DNA from 3 places in the Pseudofrankia sp. EUN1h genome. Region 3 is predicted to be linked to each of the others. Evidence: riboswitches for the same ligand, from Rfam matches in the RefSeq annotation. Region 3 holds a riboswitch; each other region holds the start of a gene.
The links. Region 3 has a riboswitch for cyclic di-AMP ahead of BCD49_RS45545 (C40 family peptidase). Riboswitches for the same ligand answer to the same signal wherever they lie in the genome.
Positions count from the first base shown of each region.

Region 1: linked by a shared signal. The riboswitch ahead of BCD49_RS06795 (transglycosylase family protein) and the one ahead of BCD49_RS45545 (C40 family peptidase) in region 3 are both predicted to bind cyclic di-AMP.
Region 2: linked by a shared signal. The riboswitch ahead of BCD49_RS15315 (C40 family peptidase) and the one ahead of BCD49_RS45545 (C40 family peptidase) in region 3 are both predicted to bind cyclic di-AMP.

Region 1 covers NZ_MBLN01000025.1:64,001-67,931, forward strand. The annotation lists gene BCD49_RS06785 (DedA family protein) at 1-10, opposite strand, end outside; gene fbaA (class II fructose-bisphosphate aldolase) at 317-1,345, shown strand; cyclic di-AMP (ydaO/yuaA leader) riboswitch at 2,384-2,610, shown strand; gene BCD49_RS06795 (transglycosylase family protein) at 2,753-3,442, shown strand.
Region 2 covers NZ_MBLN01000049.1:108,846-112,776, forward strand. The annotation lists gene BCD49_RS15310 (CDP-alcohol phosphatidyltransferase family protein) at 1-435, opposite strand, end outside; gene BCD49_RS15315 (C40 family peptidase) at 735-1,817, opposite strand; cyclic di-AMP (ydaO/yuaA leader) riboswitch at 1,821-2,016, opposite strand; gene BCD49_RS15320 (class F sortase) at 2,639-3,931, opposite strand, start outside.
Region 3 covers NZ_MBLN01000092.1:21,997-25,927, reverse strand. The annotation lists gene BCD49_RS35230 (response regulator) at 1-381, shown strand, start outside; gene BCD49_RS35225 (M56 family metallopeptidase) at 530-1,510, opposite strand; gene BCD49_RS35220 (BlaI/MecI/CopY family transcriptional regulator) at 1,512-1,883, opposite strand; cyclic di-AMP (ydaO/yuaA leader) riboswitch at 2,192-2,358, shown strand; gene BCD49_RS45550 (hypothetical protein) at 2,420-2,677, opposite strand; gene BCD49_RS45545 (C40 family peptidase) at 2,670-3,404, shown strand; gene BCD49_RS35210 (class I SAM-dependent methyltransferase) at 3,527-3,931, opposite strand, start outside.

The sequences.
Region 1 (3,931 bases), on a different contig from region 3:
CCGAGCGCACCCGTCGCCGGACGCTTCGCGGCGCGCGCCGTGATACCCGATCGGCGCGGCCGCTGCGAAGATGACGGATCGAAGGGTAAGTAGTCACGAGTCCCAGTGGCGCGGGCGATGTCGGCGGCAACGGGCTCCCTCACAGCCGCCTCGCGTCATACCCTTCGCGCAACACAGCCCACAACGCGCGGTCCCGGCACACCCCGGCGCGCGCCGTCCACCCCTGCCCGGTCCGCCGGCGGGCGACGGCCGCCGGCGGGCGAACCCGGCCGCGTCCGCCCGCTCGGTGGCCCGACGCCTTTGACAGGAGCTTTCGATGCCCATCGCGACCCCAGACGTCTACGCCGAGATGCTCGACCGGGCGAAGGCGAACGCCTTCGCCTACCCAGCCATCAACGTCACCTCGTCACAGACGCTGAACGCCGCGCTGCGCGGCTTCGCCGAGGCGGGCAGCGACGGAATCCTCCAGGTGTCCACGGGGGGAGCCGAGTACCTGTCCGGGTCGACCGTCAAGAACATGGTGCTCGGCGCGGAGGCCCTGGCCGAGTTCGCGCACCACGTCGCCAAGGCCTACCCGGTGCAGATCGCCCTGCACACCGACCACTGCCCGGCGGACAAGCTCGACACCTACATGCGCCCGCTCGTCGCCATCTCCAGGGAGCGGGTGAAGGCCGGCCGCGACCCGCTGTTCCAGTCGCACATGTGGGACGGTTCCGCGGTGCCGCTGGAGGAGAACCTCAAGCTCGCCGAGGAGCTGCTCGCCGACTGCAAGGCCGCGAACATCGTGCTCGAGGTGGAGATCGGCGTCGTCGGCGGCGAGGAGGACGGGGTCGTCGGCGCGATCGACGAGAAGCTCTACACCACGCCCGAGGACATGTGGCGCACCGCCGAGGTGCTCGGCACCGGCGACAAGGGCCGGTACATGCTGGCGGCCACCTTCGGCAACGTGCACGGCGTCTACAAGCCGGGCAACGTCAAGCTACGCCCGACGATCCTGCGCGACGGCCAGCAGTACGTGGCCGCCAAGCTGGGGCTCYGCGCCGACGCGAAGCCGTTCAACCTGGTCTTCCACGGCGGCAGCGGCTCGGAGCTCTCCGAGATCCGCGAGGCGCTGGACTACGGCGTCGTCAAGATGAACGTGGACACCGACGCCCAGTACGCGTTCACCCGGCCGGTGGCGGACCACATGTTCAAGAACTACGACGGCGTCCTGAAGATCGACGGCGAGGTCGGCGTCAAGAAGTCCTACGACCCCCGCACCTGGGGCAAGGCCGCCGAGGCGAACATGGCCAAGCGGGTCGCGCAGGCCTGCGAGGACCTGCGCAGCGCCGGCCAGGCTCTTTAGTTTGGTTCGCTCCGTCCGGGCACGGCGCTCCGGCGACCTCGCTGCGGCCCGGCCCACTTCGCTTCGCTCGTGGGCCGGGCCTCCGCGAGGCGCGCCTCCGCGCCGCGCGGTCACCTGCCGCTGAACGTCACCAAACCAAGATCCATCCGATCCGGGGCACCAGCCAGATTTAGCTCGGCGTCGGATCTTCGGCCCGGGGTCGCCAACTTGGCGGCCCCGGGTCGTTTGCTGTCCCCGGCCGGTCCATCGCCCGTTCGGGCGGGTCCACCCGGACGGGCGGGCCTACCGGACGGGCAGGTCCACCAGAGCGGCGGGTCCACCCGTGGGTGGGCAAAGCGGTCAGCATCACTACTGACTACTCGCCGTTGCACAGTGGACTACTTAGCGCCACCGAAAGCGGACCACGACCGGACACGCCTGGCCAGTGCGCCACAGGGGTCGAATCTGTCGATGGTCAACCATGAGCACTCATTCGACTACCATCTGCGCACGAACCGGGTGATTCGGGGCGGGTGTAGCGAGGATCGCATTTCGCCCGAGCAAGCATCGAAGGTGCCCTTCGGACGGCAGAATGGTAGATTTATTTTTCGACGCGACACGCGGACGGAACCAGACCCGCGTGTGGCCCTCTGCTCGGACGGTCCGGCCCCTTGTGGGACGAAACCGCCAGCTAGCAGATCCTCGACGCAGAGCAAGAAAACGCCGCCCGCGGAGCCGGGTAGGAAAGATGAGCGCGCGTACGCGCGCGATAACATCGTTTCGGGCACATTTCAAGCAGCGACACGCCGGTGTGGCCTTCTTCACGTGCCTATTTCAATGCTTGCCGCCACGCCGAGGAATGTGGTTATGGTCTTCGCCGTGCCTGGCGACAGGACAGGCACCCAACGGGCGGCACGCCGAATCCTGCCCCCGCCCGGCGAGTTTTGAACCAGCGGCAGGAACGGGGGAACCGAATCCGGACGCCTGATCCAGAGATCCTGGGCAGCGGCCTTTTCCACCAACCTGATCGGACCGACGAGACCCGTGGAGCCGAAGTGGTGACGGAAAAGGCTCAATAGTGCGACGGCCTGCGTGGCCAAAAAGCGCGCCACGCCAGCCTCGCCCTCAACAGGCGTCCTAGGGGTGAAGCCGACCGACTTTCGCTGTGCTCGTTGACGCGCCGAACCGAGCGCGTCAACCCAACAGCCGAAAATGTCGCGTGGCCGGGCAATCTCTTTCCAGCCCGAACCCGACAGCTCACCTCGCAGGCGTGGGGAAGGGCAATCACGCATGTCCGAATCAAGTACCCCTGGTCGACATCGCATGCCCGGCGGTCGTTTCGTTCCGCCGGTGGCCGAATGTCCGCCAGACGGCACCACGAGCGTGCGCGTCTCCGTCAGCCCCCGAGCTGGCGAATCGGCGGGGCCGATCCGCCAGGTTTCTCCCCGGAATTCCCGGGAACCCCGGCGAGCCGTCACGTCCCCGGCACGCCGGCTACGCAAGTCCCTCGCGGCAGTTCCCGTCATCGCCGCGGCCGTGGGCGGCACACTCGCCGTCGCGACACCCGCGAACGCCTCTTCCACCTGGGCAGAACTGCGCCAGTGCGAGTCGGGCGGAAACTATTCCATCAATACCGGCAACGGATACTACGGCGCGTACCAGTTCTCCGTGAGGACGTGGCAGAGCCTCGGATATTCGGGGCTGCCGAGTGCCGCGCCACCGGCGGTTCAGGACGAGGCGGCGCTGCGGCTGGCGCAGCGCTCCGGCTTTGGCCAGTGGCCGGAATGCGGCCGCGGGATGGGTCCGGACCAGCTCGCCCCGGGCGCGAGCTCCGCCGGCGCCGGCCAGGCCTCCCGGTCGGCCCCCAGAGCGCCTCTCGTGGCCCAGCCGATCTCCTCGACCACGGCGCACCTGCCCTTCACGACGGCACTGGCCGGCCAGTACCGCGCCGACGTCCAGTCCTGGCAGGCCCAGATGAACAAGATCGGCTATTCCCTCGCCGCCGACGGGCACTACGGGCCGCGTTCGGCCGAGGCCGCCCGCGCGCTGCAGCGGGCCAAGGGCCTGGCCGTCGACGGCGTCGTCGGCCAGAGGACCTGGGCCGCCACCTTCGCCTGAGCCGTCAGGCGTCACCGCCCGGCTGACCTTCTCGCCGAGGCCTCCCGTCACGCGGGGCTTTGCCATTGCCCGTCGTTGACGGAACTCCCGGGGATCGGCTGACACCGATCCCGGGCAGGAGCCTCGGCCTGGGCCACCCGCCCGGATCCTCCCTCCCGGGCCGGCCCCGCGAGGTCAGTCGACCCGCCGCCACTGGAACCTCGCCGCGATCGGCCCCCACCGACCGCTGCCCACGCTGGCGACGGGACCCCTTTCCCACCCCGTCTCCGGCCGCCAGTCGGAGGCGTGCGGCCTTGGCCCGCCGGTTGGTCGGTGGGGCGAGGGGATCTGGCGGCGACGACGGTCGCTGCCTCGCCGCCGTGCCGTCGCGCCGGCCACAGAGTCGAAGGCCGCGCGAGCCTCATCATGATCGCGTGGCCGCCGGCCGGCGTGCCGGTCGGGCGGCGTCAGCGAGTGGCTGGCGCCACCGCCGGAACAGTCGCGAACCGG
Region 2 (3,931 bases), on a different contig from region 3:
CAGCGGGAACGCGTAGAGCAGGTTGAAGGTGGCCGCCTTGCCCAGGTAGTGCACCGGCAGCGCGGTACCCAGGCCCAGCCGGCGCATCGGGATGAGCAGCAGGGTGATGAACACGTCGCGGCCGACGATCGCCGCGAACAGCCACCAGGGAATGATCCCCCGGACGGCGAGGGCGACGATGGTGGCGAGGATGTAGAGCCGGTCGGCGAGTGGGTCGAGCAGGATGCCGAGGCGGCTGGTCTGACCCAGGGCCCGCGCGAGCCGGCCGTCGAGATAGTCGCTGATGCCGGCGAAGACCAGGATGCCCAGCGCCACCCAGTCGGCGTGCGGGCCGAGCACGAGCCACAGGAAGACGGGTACGCCGAGCAGGCGCAGCGCTGACAGCAGGTTCGGGATCGTCCAGATCCGGTCGCTGGGGGCGGCGGCGCTCGTCATGCGGCATTTCCTCCCCTCAGCGGCGGCCTGCCAGCAAGATTACGGGCACTTGGCGACGCGGAAACGTCCTGCCCGGGTCGGGCACGCGCGTACCGCGGCGCGGCCTTCAGGACCGGCGCATCCCCTGAAAGCAAGACGCTAGTCGATGACCATGCGCCTGAGCGCGGCGAGGGCGGACGAGGGGCGGGCCTGGCCGCCGACGGAAACGGAACATGAAGAACCCCGGTCCAGGCGGACCGGGGTCGAGTCGTCCGGCGGACGGCGGCGCGGCCAGGCCCGGAGCGCCTGCCGCACCTTCGTCACATGACCCGGCCGACGAGGTACGTCGAGCTGTAGATCGGGCGCAGGGAAACCACACCACCGGTCTGCGGAGCGGCCCACATGTAGCCGTTACCGGCGTAGATGCCGACGTGGTAGATGTTGCCCGGGCTGCCGTAGAAGATCAGGTCGCCGGGCTGCTTGCCCGACTGGGCGACGTGCGACGTGGCCCAGTACTGCGCCTCGGCGGTCCGCGGCAGGTTGCGGCCCAGCTGCTTGAAGACGTACTGGACGAGGCCGGAGCAGTCGAACGAGTACGGGCCCTCGGAGCCGTAGACGTACGGCTTGCCCTTCTGCAGCGAGGCGAGGTAGACGGCCTTCTCGCCGATGGAGCTGCCCGGGATGACGGACGGGACGCCCGTGTCGAGGTAGTCCGAGGCCCTGCGCTGCTGGATCGTGATCGTGGTCGCGCCGGCCACCGAGGGCCGCAGCGAGCTGCCGCCGTCGAACACGGCGGTGAGCGTGGTGGTCGACAGCAGCCGGGCGGTGATGCTCGCCTGGCCCTGGTCGTCGGTGGTGAGAGTGGTGGTGGCCTGCCACTTCGGCCCGTCCACCACGACGATCTTCACCTTCTGGCGGGCCAGCGGCGAGCCGTCGAGCGCCTCCGTCGCCTTGACGGTCAGTACGACCGGGGCGTTGGGCTGGACGGTGGTGTGGTCCGCGGTGAGCGCCAGGTTCGTGAAGACCGGGCCGGAGTCGGCCAGCGCCCCGGCGAGACCGCCGGAGCCGGAACCTCCGGCCAGGGCGCTGCCCAGGCCGCCGGAGCCGCCCTCGCCGTCCCCGCCCCCGAGCGCCGCGCCCAGGGCACTCGCCTCGTAGGTGGTGCTGTTGCTCTGCGGGTTCGTGTCGACCGTCGAGGGCGAATCCTGGGACGGGACCGTCGCGGCGAACGCGGCGGTGGACACGGCGAGCGTGCCGGTCGTGAACGCGGCGATCGTGCTGACCCGGCGGGGCTGGTTGCCGTTGCGCCGGCGGGCCCCGCTGGGAGCGCCGTCCGTGCGATGCCGACCGCGCACCAGCTCGTCCCAGTCGTCCGGGAGCCAGGCCATGCCACGACGGGACAACGCGCGTCCTTCCCTGACGCCTGCGAGGTCAGCTGTCGGGTTCGGGCAGGGTTCACGCTGCCCGGCCGCCTTGCGGCCGCTTCACCCCGAGGGCGCGGCCGAATGTCGGCGTTGCCCGGTGGACGTTGGGTCCCCCGCTCCTGCCCCGGCGTGTCGGAGGGGACGTCAGACCAGGGGCAGGACTCGGCGTTTGGCCTGGCGGTTTGTTGCCTTAGGTGAAGAATGTTGCACCGCTGACCATAGTCGATCCCCCAGCGGGGCCTCCAACCACCATAAACACAACAATTGGACACCCGGCCGCGCGTTTCGATGAGATGTCCACCTCGTTCCGGTCTGTTCTGCACATGCYCCCTGGCCAGGAGTAACCGGRGTCGGCACGGCGCGAAGACCGGCGACTCCACGCCAGCGCGGGCGCAGTGGTTGATGTCTCGTTGCGTCGACTGAGAGAAATCGACCATCAGGCGACGCCCAGCCCAGGGCCGCCGGGACTTTAGTCCCGATGCGCGCTAGAGACCAAAGTCCCTAGCGGGCGAGCGGGGCGAAACAGACGTGCGCCGCCGCGACATCGCCACACCCCGCGATCACCCCGTGGGGGCAGGCTCTTCCCCACACGCCCTACACCAAAGAGCCGCCGCCCGACGAAGATCACCAAGCCGGGGTCGGCGCGTCAACAGCGTTGACTATCTTGTCTACCGGTGCGACCGGCCGCCGCGACCGCGGCATCACGATCAGCCCGACACCGGCGGACAGGCAGCGGACGACCGACGCGGACGGCGGACAGGCCGGCGAAGAACGAAGGAGGCGCGGCGGGGGCGGCGCCGTCAGCCGGATGGGCGCGGCGTGACGGCGGCGGACGGCCCGACGGACGCGGACGAGGCCGGCGGGGGCAGCGCCGTCCCGGCCGGCGGGGATCCGCCCGCCGCGCTCGTGGACGCGGTGGGCGCCACGGCCGCGGAGGTGGTCGCTGGCGGCGTGGGCGGGCCCCCAGGGGGCGACGCGGCCGACGGGACGCCCGTGGGCGGCGGCACGGCCGCGGGAGCGACACCGAGCGGCGCGGCCGGGGAACCCTGGGCGGGTGGGGCGACCGGCGCGGGTGGGGCGACCGGCGTGGGGATGGCGTGGCCGTACACGACGAGGTTGTCCAGATAGTGGTGCGTGTGCTCGTCGAAGCCGCCGTCGCAGGTGATGATCCGGATCTCCGGGCGGGTGACCGGGCCGTAGACCCGCTGCGTCGGGAACGTCGCCTTGGACACGGTCTCCGCCCGGTCGACGACGAACGTGACGCTCGCCCCGGAACCGCCGACGACGGTCATCTGGTCCCCCGGCAGCAGACTGCGCAGCCGGTAGAAGACGGCCGGCCCCTTCTTCGAGTCGTAGTGGCCGACGAGCACCGCCGGGCCCACCGCGCCCGGGGCGACTCCCGGGTCGTACCAGCCCACATCGCCCCACTGGGTCGGCACGTCGATGGCACCCTGCGGGGTCAGCCCGAGGCCGACGACGGGCGCGTCCACCGCGATCGCCGGGATCCGCAGCCGCACCGGGTCGGCCACCACCGGCGGCGCAACCATCGGCACCGGACTCGCCGTGGCCGGCGGCGGCCCGGAGACCGTCGCGCCGCTCGTCGCGACGACCGGGGCCGGCAGCACCCGGCCCGCCGCCGGCGCCTCGACAGCCGACAACTCGGGCGCGGCCAGCCGGTACCCGCTGAGAACCACCAGCGCCAGCCCGGCCATCACCAGCGGCCAGGTCAGCCTGGCCCTGCGCCCGGAACGGCCCGAAGGCCCCGCCGGCGGCCCGGTGGCCGGCGCGGCGGTGGGCCCCGCGAACGGCGCGGCGGGCGAGGAGCCGCCACGGCGGCCGGCACGAACGGTTGGCCTGGGCCCGGCCGGGCCCAGGCGGGCGGGCTCGGCCGGGCCCTCGAGCGACTCCAGCCCGTCCGCGCGGCCGACGGCGGGTTCCTGCCGGCCGCGCGCGGTGCCGGGTGCCCCCGCCCGCCCGCCCTCGCCCGCGGAGACGCGCTGGTTCGGCTGGTTCCGCTGGTTCGGCGGAAGCCCGGAGCCGGCCGCCGGCTCGCGCCTCGCGCCGCGGCCAGCTGGCTGGAGACCTGCCCGTCC
Region 3 (3,931 bases):
GGCGCCTCAGGCTTCCTGCTGAAGCGCACCCGCCCCGAGGAGCTCATCGCCGCGGTGCATACCATCGCGGCCGGCGACGCGCTGCTGTCACCGTCGGTGACCCGGCGGGTGATCGACAGGATGGCCCGGCAACCCGTCCCGGAGCTGGCTGGGACGCGGGAGCTCGCCGAGCTCACCCGCCGCGAACGCGAGGTCCTCGAGCTGATGGCGCGGGGTCTGTCCAACCGCGAGATCGCGAACTGCCTGGTGGTCGAGGAGTCCACCGTCCGCACCCACGCCAAGCGGCTCCTGGCCAAGCTCGGCCTCCGCGACCGAATCCAGGCAGTGATCTTCGCCTACGAGACCGGAATCAACCAGCCCGGCGGCACGATGGCGCCCTGACCTGTCGGTCGTCTCTCGCCACCGCCGTCGAACGCGCAGGCCGGCGTGGCCCAGCAGACGAGCAGAAGCTGGCCGACCGCATCAAGGCAGCCCTGTCCAGGTCGCCGGCTATCAATGCTCGTTTGCGTGCTCGTTCCAGGCTGCGAGATCAGCGCGCGGAGCGTGCCGCGACGTCCGCCGCGGTGGTGGCCGGAGGACAGTGGGTCGCGTCGTCGACGAGGGCTGGCACCGTCGGCACGGCGACCGGCAGGAGTAGCAACGCGGCGGCGCCGGCGGCGGCGAGGTAGCGCGCGGCCAGGCTGAGGGGACGGCTGGGGGCGAGCAGACGGCGCACTCGTTCGGCGGCACCGACGCCGGCCATCCCGAGCGCGGGCGCAGGTACCTGGCCGGCGACCAGGTCCAACAGGGCGCAGGCGACGGTACGTGGGGTGGTGCGGCGGGCGGCGCTGTCGTCGGCGGCCATCTCGACCAGGCGGCGTACCTCGTCGTCAGCGACGGTGAACAGCGGCAGTCGGGGGAAAGCGCGGGCCAGTACCGCCGTGACGGTGGTGATCAGGTAATGGTGGCCACGCAGGTGGGCGTGCTCGTGGGCGATCACGGCGTCCAGCAACGGCGGGTCCAGCAGCGAGAGGGCGCCCTCGGAGACGACGACGAGGCGGCGCCGCGCGGGCAGGCAGTAGACAGCCGGGACGGGGTGTTCGACGACGAGGATGTCGCCGCGGGCGGGGTGGCGACGGCCGACCATCCGCAACGCGGCGGCGTGCCGGCGCCGCAACCGCCGCTGCGGCCATGCGACGGCCGCCGTCGCGTACATGATGCGCGCCGCGATGACCGCCAGGACACCGATTCCAGCTGCGTCCATGGCCAGCGACACAGCGGTGCGGGAGATGTGGTGCAGCGAGATGCCGCACGCCATGACCAGCGAGATGATCGCGTGGCCGACGGTCAGCAGTGGCACGACCAGCAGGGCGCCGGCGAGGCAGACCGCGGCGACCGCGGACAGGCACGCGGCGATCCAGACGCCGATGCCCAGCCTCGGCGCCCTGCGGGTCCAGCCGGCGGCGCGCAGCAGCCGCGGCGCGAGGAACAGCATGATCAGGATGTAGCCGGTCAGCAGCGGGGCCGCCACGTCAGCCGGTGCCCTTCTCCTGGGCCCGCCAGCGCAGCGCGTCGCCCAGCGCCTCGGCCTCGGCGGCGTCCATCGACCGGACGAAGTGCAGCAGCGCCATCCCCGGGTTGTCGGTGCCGGACAGCACCTCGTTCAGCTGCCGGGCGGTGTATTCGCTGCGCGTKAGCGTCGTGGCATAGACGTACCCGCGGCCGACCCGCTCCCGGGTGAGCCAGCCCTTCTGGAAGAGCCGATCCATCACGGTCATGACCGTGGTGTAGGCGAGGGGACGGGCCTGCTGCAGCTCCTCCAGGATGTCGCGCACGGTGGCGGCTTCCACGCGTGCCCACATCCGGTCCATCACCTCGGCCTCGAGGTCGCCGAACAGCTCCATTCCGCCTCCATCACCCGCCCGCCCATGCGGAGTGTGCCGGAGCGCGTCTCCGGACGTTGCGATGGTGTCACGGCTCGGCGGCCGTCGACCGGGCGGATCGGCCGCCATCGGGGGAAGCGCTCACGAAAACACCAAGGGACCTCGGACCGACGTCCGGCGGCTGTCGGCTGCGGGGGTTTGTGGTCCGAGCAGTTCCGATGGCCGCGGCCGGTGCCATCCACCCCACGCGACCTACTATGGCGTGTAGTTGTTAGGCTGTGCCCGCTATCGCCGTCGGACCGAACGCCGAGTCCTGCCCCCGGTCCGGCGATACCCCTCCGACGCAGCCGGGGCAGGAGCGGGGGAACCACGTTCCACCGGGCGCCGCATCCCTCCGGCGGCGCCCTTGGGGTGAAGCCGGGCGTGTTCGACACGGCCGGCCGGGCTCCCAGCCCGAACCCGACAGCTCACCTCGCAGGCGTCTGGGAAAGGTTTCACGTGCAGGCACGCGAACCACAAACGTCCGAACGGAGTCCCGCCACGGCCCGGCGCGGTCGTCACCGCGCCCGCGCCCGCTCGGGGACGCTGCTGGCTCGGACTTCGAGCCGCGCCACCTTCGCGGTGATCACCACGGGCACCGTGGCCGTGTCCGGGGTGGCACTGGCTGGCTCTCTCGGCCCCGGCGCAGCGGACACGGACACCGGAGCGCACAGGATCACCGCGAACTCCCTGGGCGCGGCCTTGGGCACCGAGACGACTCCCGCTGCGGCCTCCACCTCCGGGTCGGCCCTGCCGGTCTCTCTCCACGTGCGCACGGCGGTCTCGCTGACGCCGGCCGTCCCCGACGTCACGGTGAACGCCGACGAGCCGGTCGAGGTCGGCTTCCGGCTCACCACCCGAGGCGGCGGTGCCCTCGCGGACCAGGACATCCTCGTCCAGGCACTGTTCCCGACCGGCTGGACGACGTTCAAAGCACTACGCACGGACGCGGGCGGCTACGCCAGCTACGCGGCGCGGGTCCTGACGACCACCCAGATCAGGGCGACATTCGCGGGCGGCCCGGAGCTGGACGCCGCGACCTCCGACGCCGCGGTCGTCCGCGTCCGCCCCGCGCCGCCCGCGACCGCCGCCCCGGCCGCCGCCCGCGGGCCCGCGGGCGAGACCATCGCCGACGCGCCCACCGGCGCGACGACGATCGGGGAGAAGGCGGTGTACCTGGCATCACTACAGGCCGGCAAGCCATATGTGTACGGGGCGGAGGGGCCGTACGACTTCGACTGCTCGGGGCTGGTGCAGTACGTCTACAAGCAGCTCGGCATCACGCTGCCCCGCACCACCGACCAGCAGTTCGCGGCGACGACCCGGATCTCGCGCGGCTCCGAACAGCCAGGGGATCTGATCTTCTTCGGCGAGCCGGGGTCGATCTACCACGAGGGCATCTACGCCGGCGACGGAAAGATCTGGGTCGCGCCGAAGAGCGGTGACGTGGTCAAGCTCGAGGCCATCTGGACCTCGTCCTACTACGTCGGCAGGGTGCGGTAGGACCAGACGGGTGCCCGTGGGCCGGTCCCACCGTCCGGCCCGCGGGCACCCGCGGCGGCATCCGAGCAAGGACGCGTCGGCGATCGGTCCTCACGATGCGGTCATCCGGCCTCGTACCCGGTCTACTGCGCCTGGTGGCCTGCGGCTGTGTCGTCGAGTGGCCGCTGGGCGCGGCCGAGGATGTGGGCGGTCGACGGAAGGAACCGCAGGGGTCGGAAGGTGAACCGGGCGATCTCCTCGACGGCGAAGCCGGCGGCGCGAATGGCCTCGGCCGTCCGGCGGTTCGGGTGGCAGCCACCACCGCCCTTCGCCCACAGCGGCGTGATGAGATCTTCGGCCAGCCCTCGCAGTCGATGCTCGGACCGCACGTGTTCGTAGAACCGCAACTGCCCACCCGGCCGAAGCACCCGGCGGACCTCGGCCAGCGCACTGGTTGGGTCGGGGACCGAGCAGAGCACCAGCGAGACCACCACGGCATCGAACTCTCCGTCGCACCCGGGAAGCGCACCCGCCTGGCCGGCGATCAC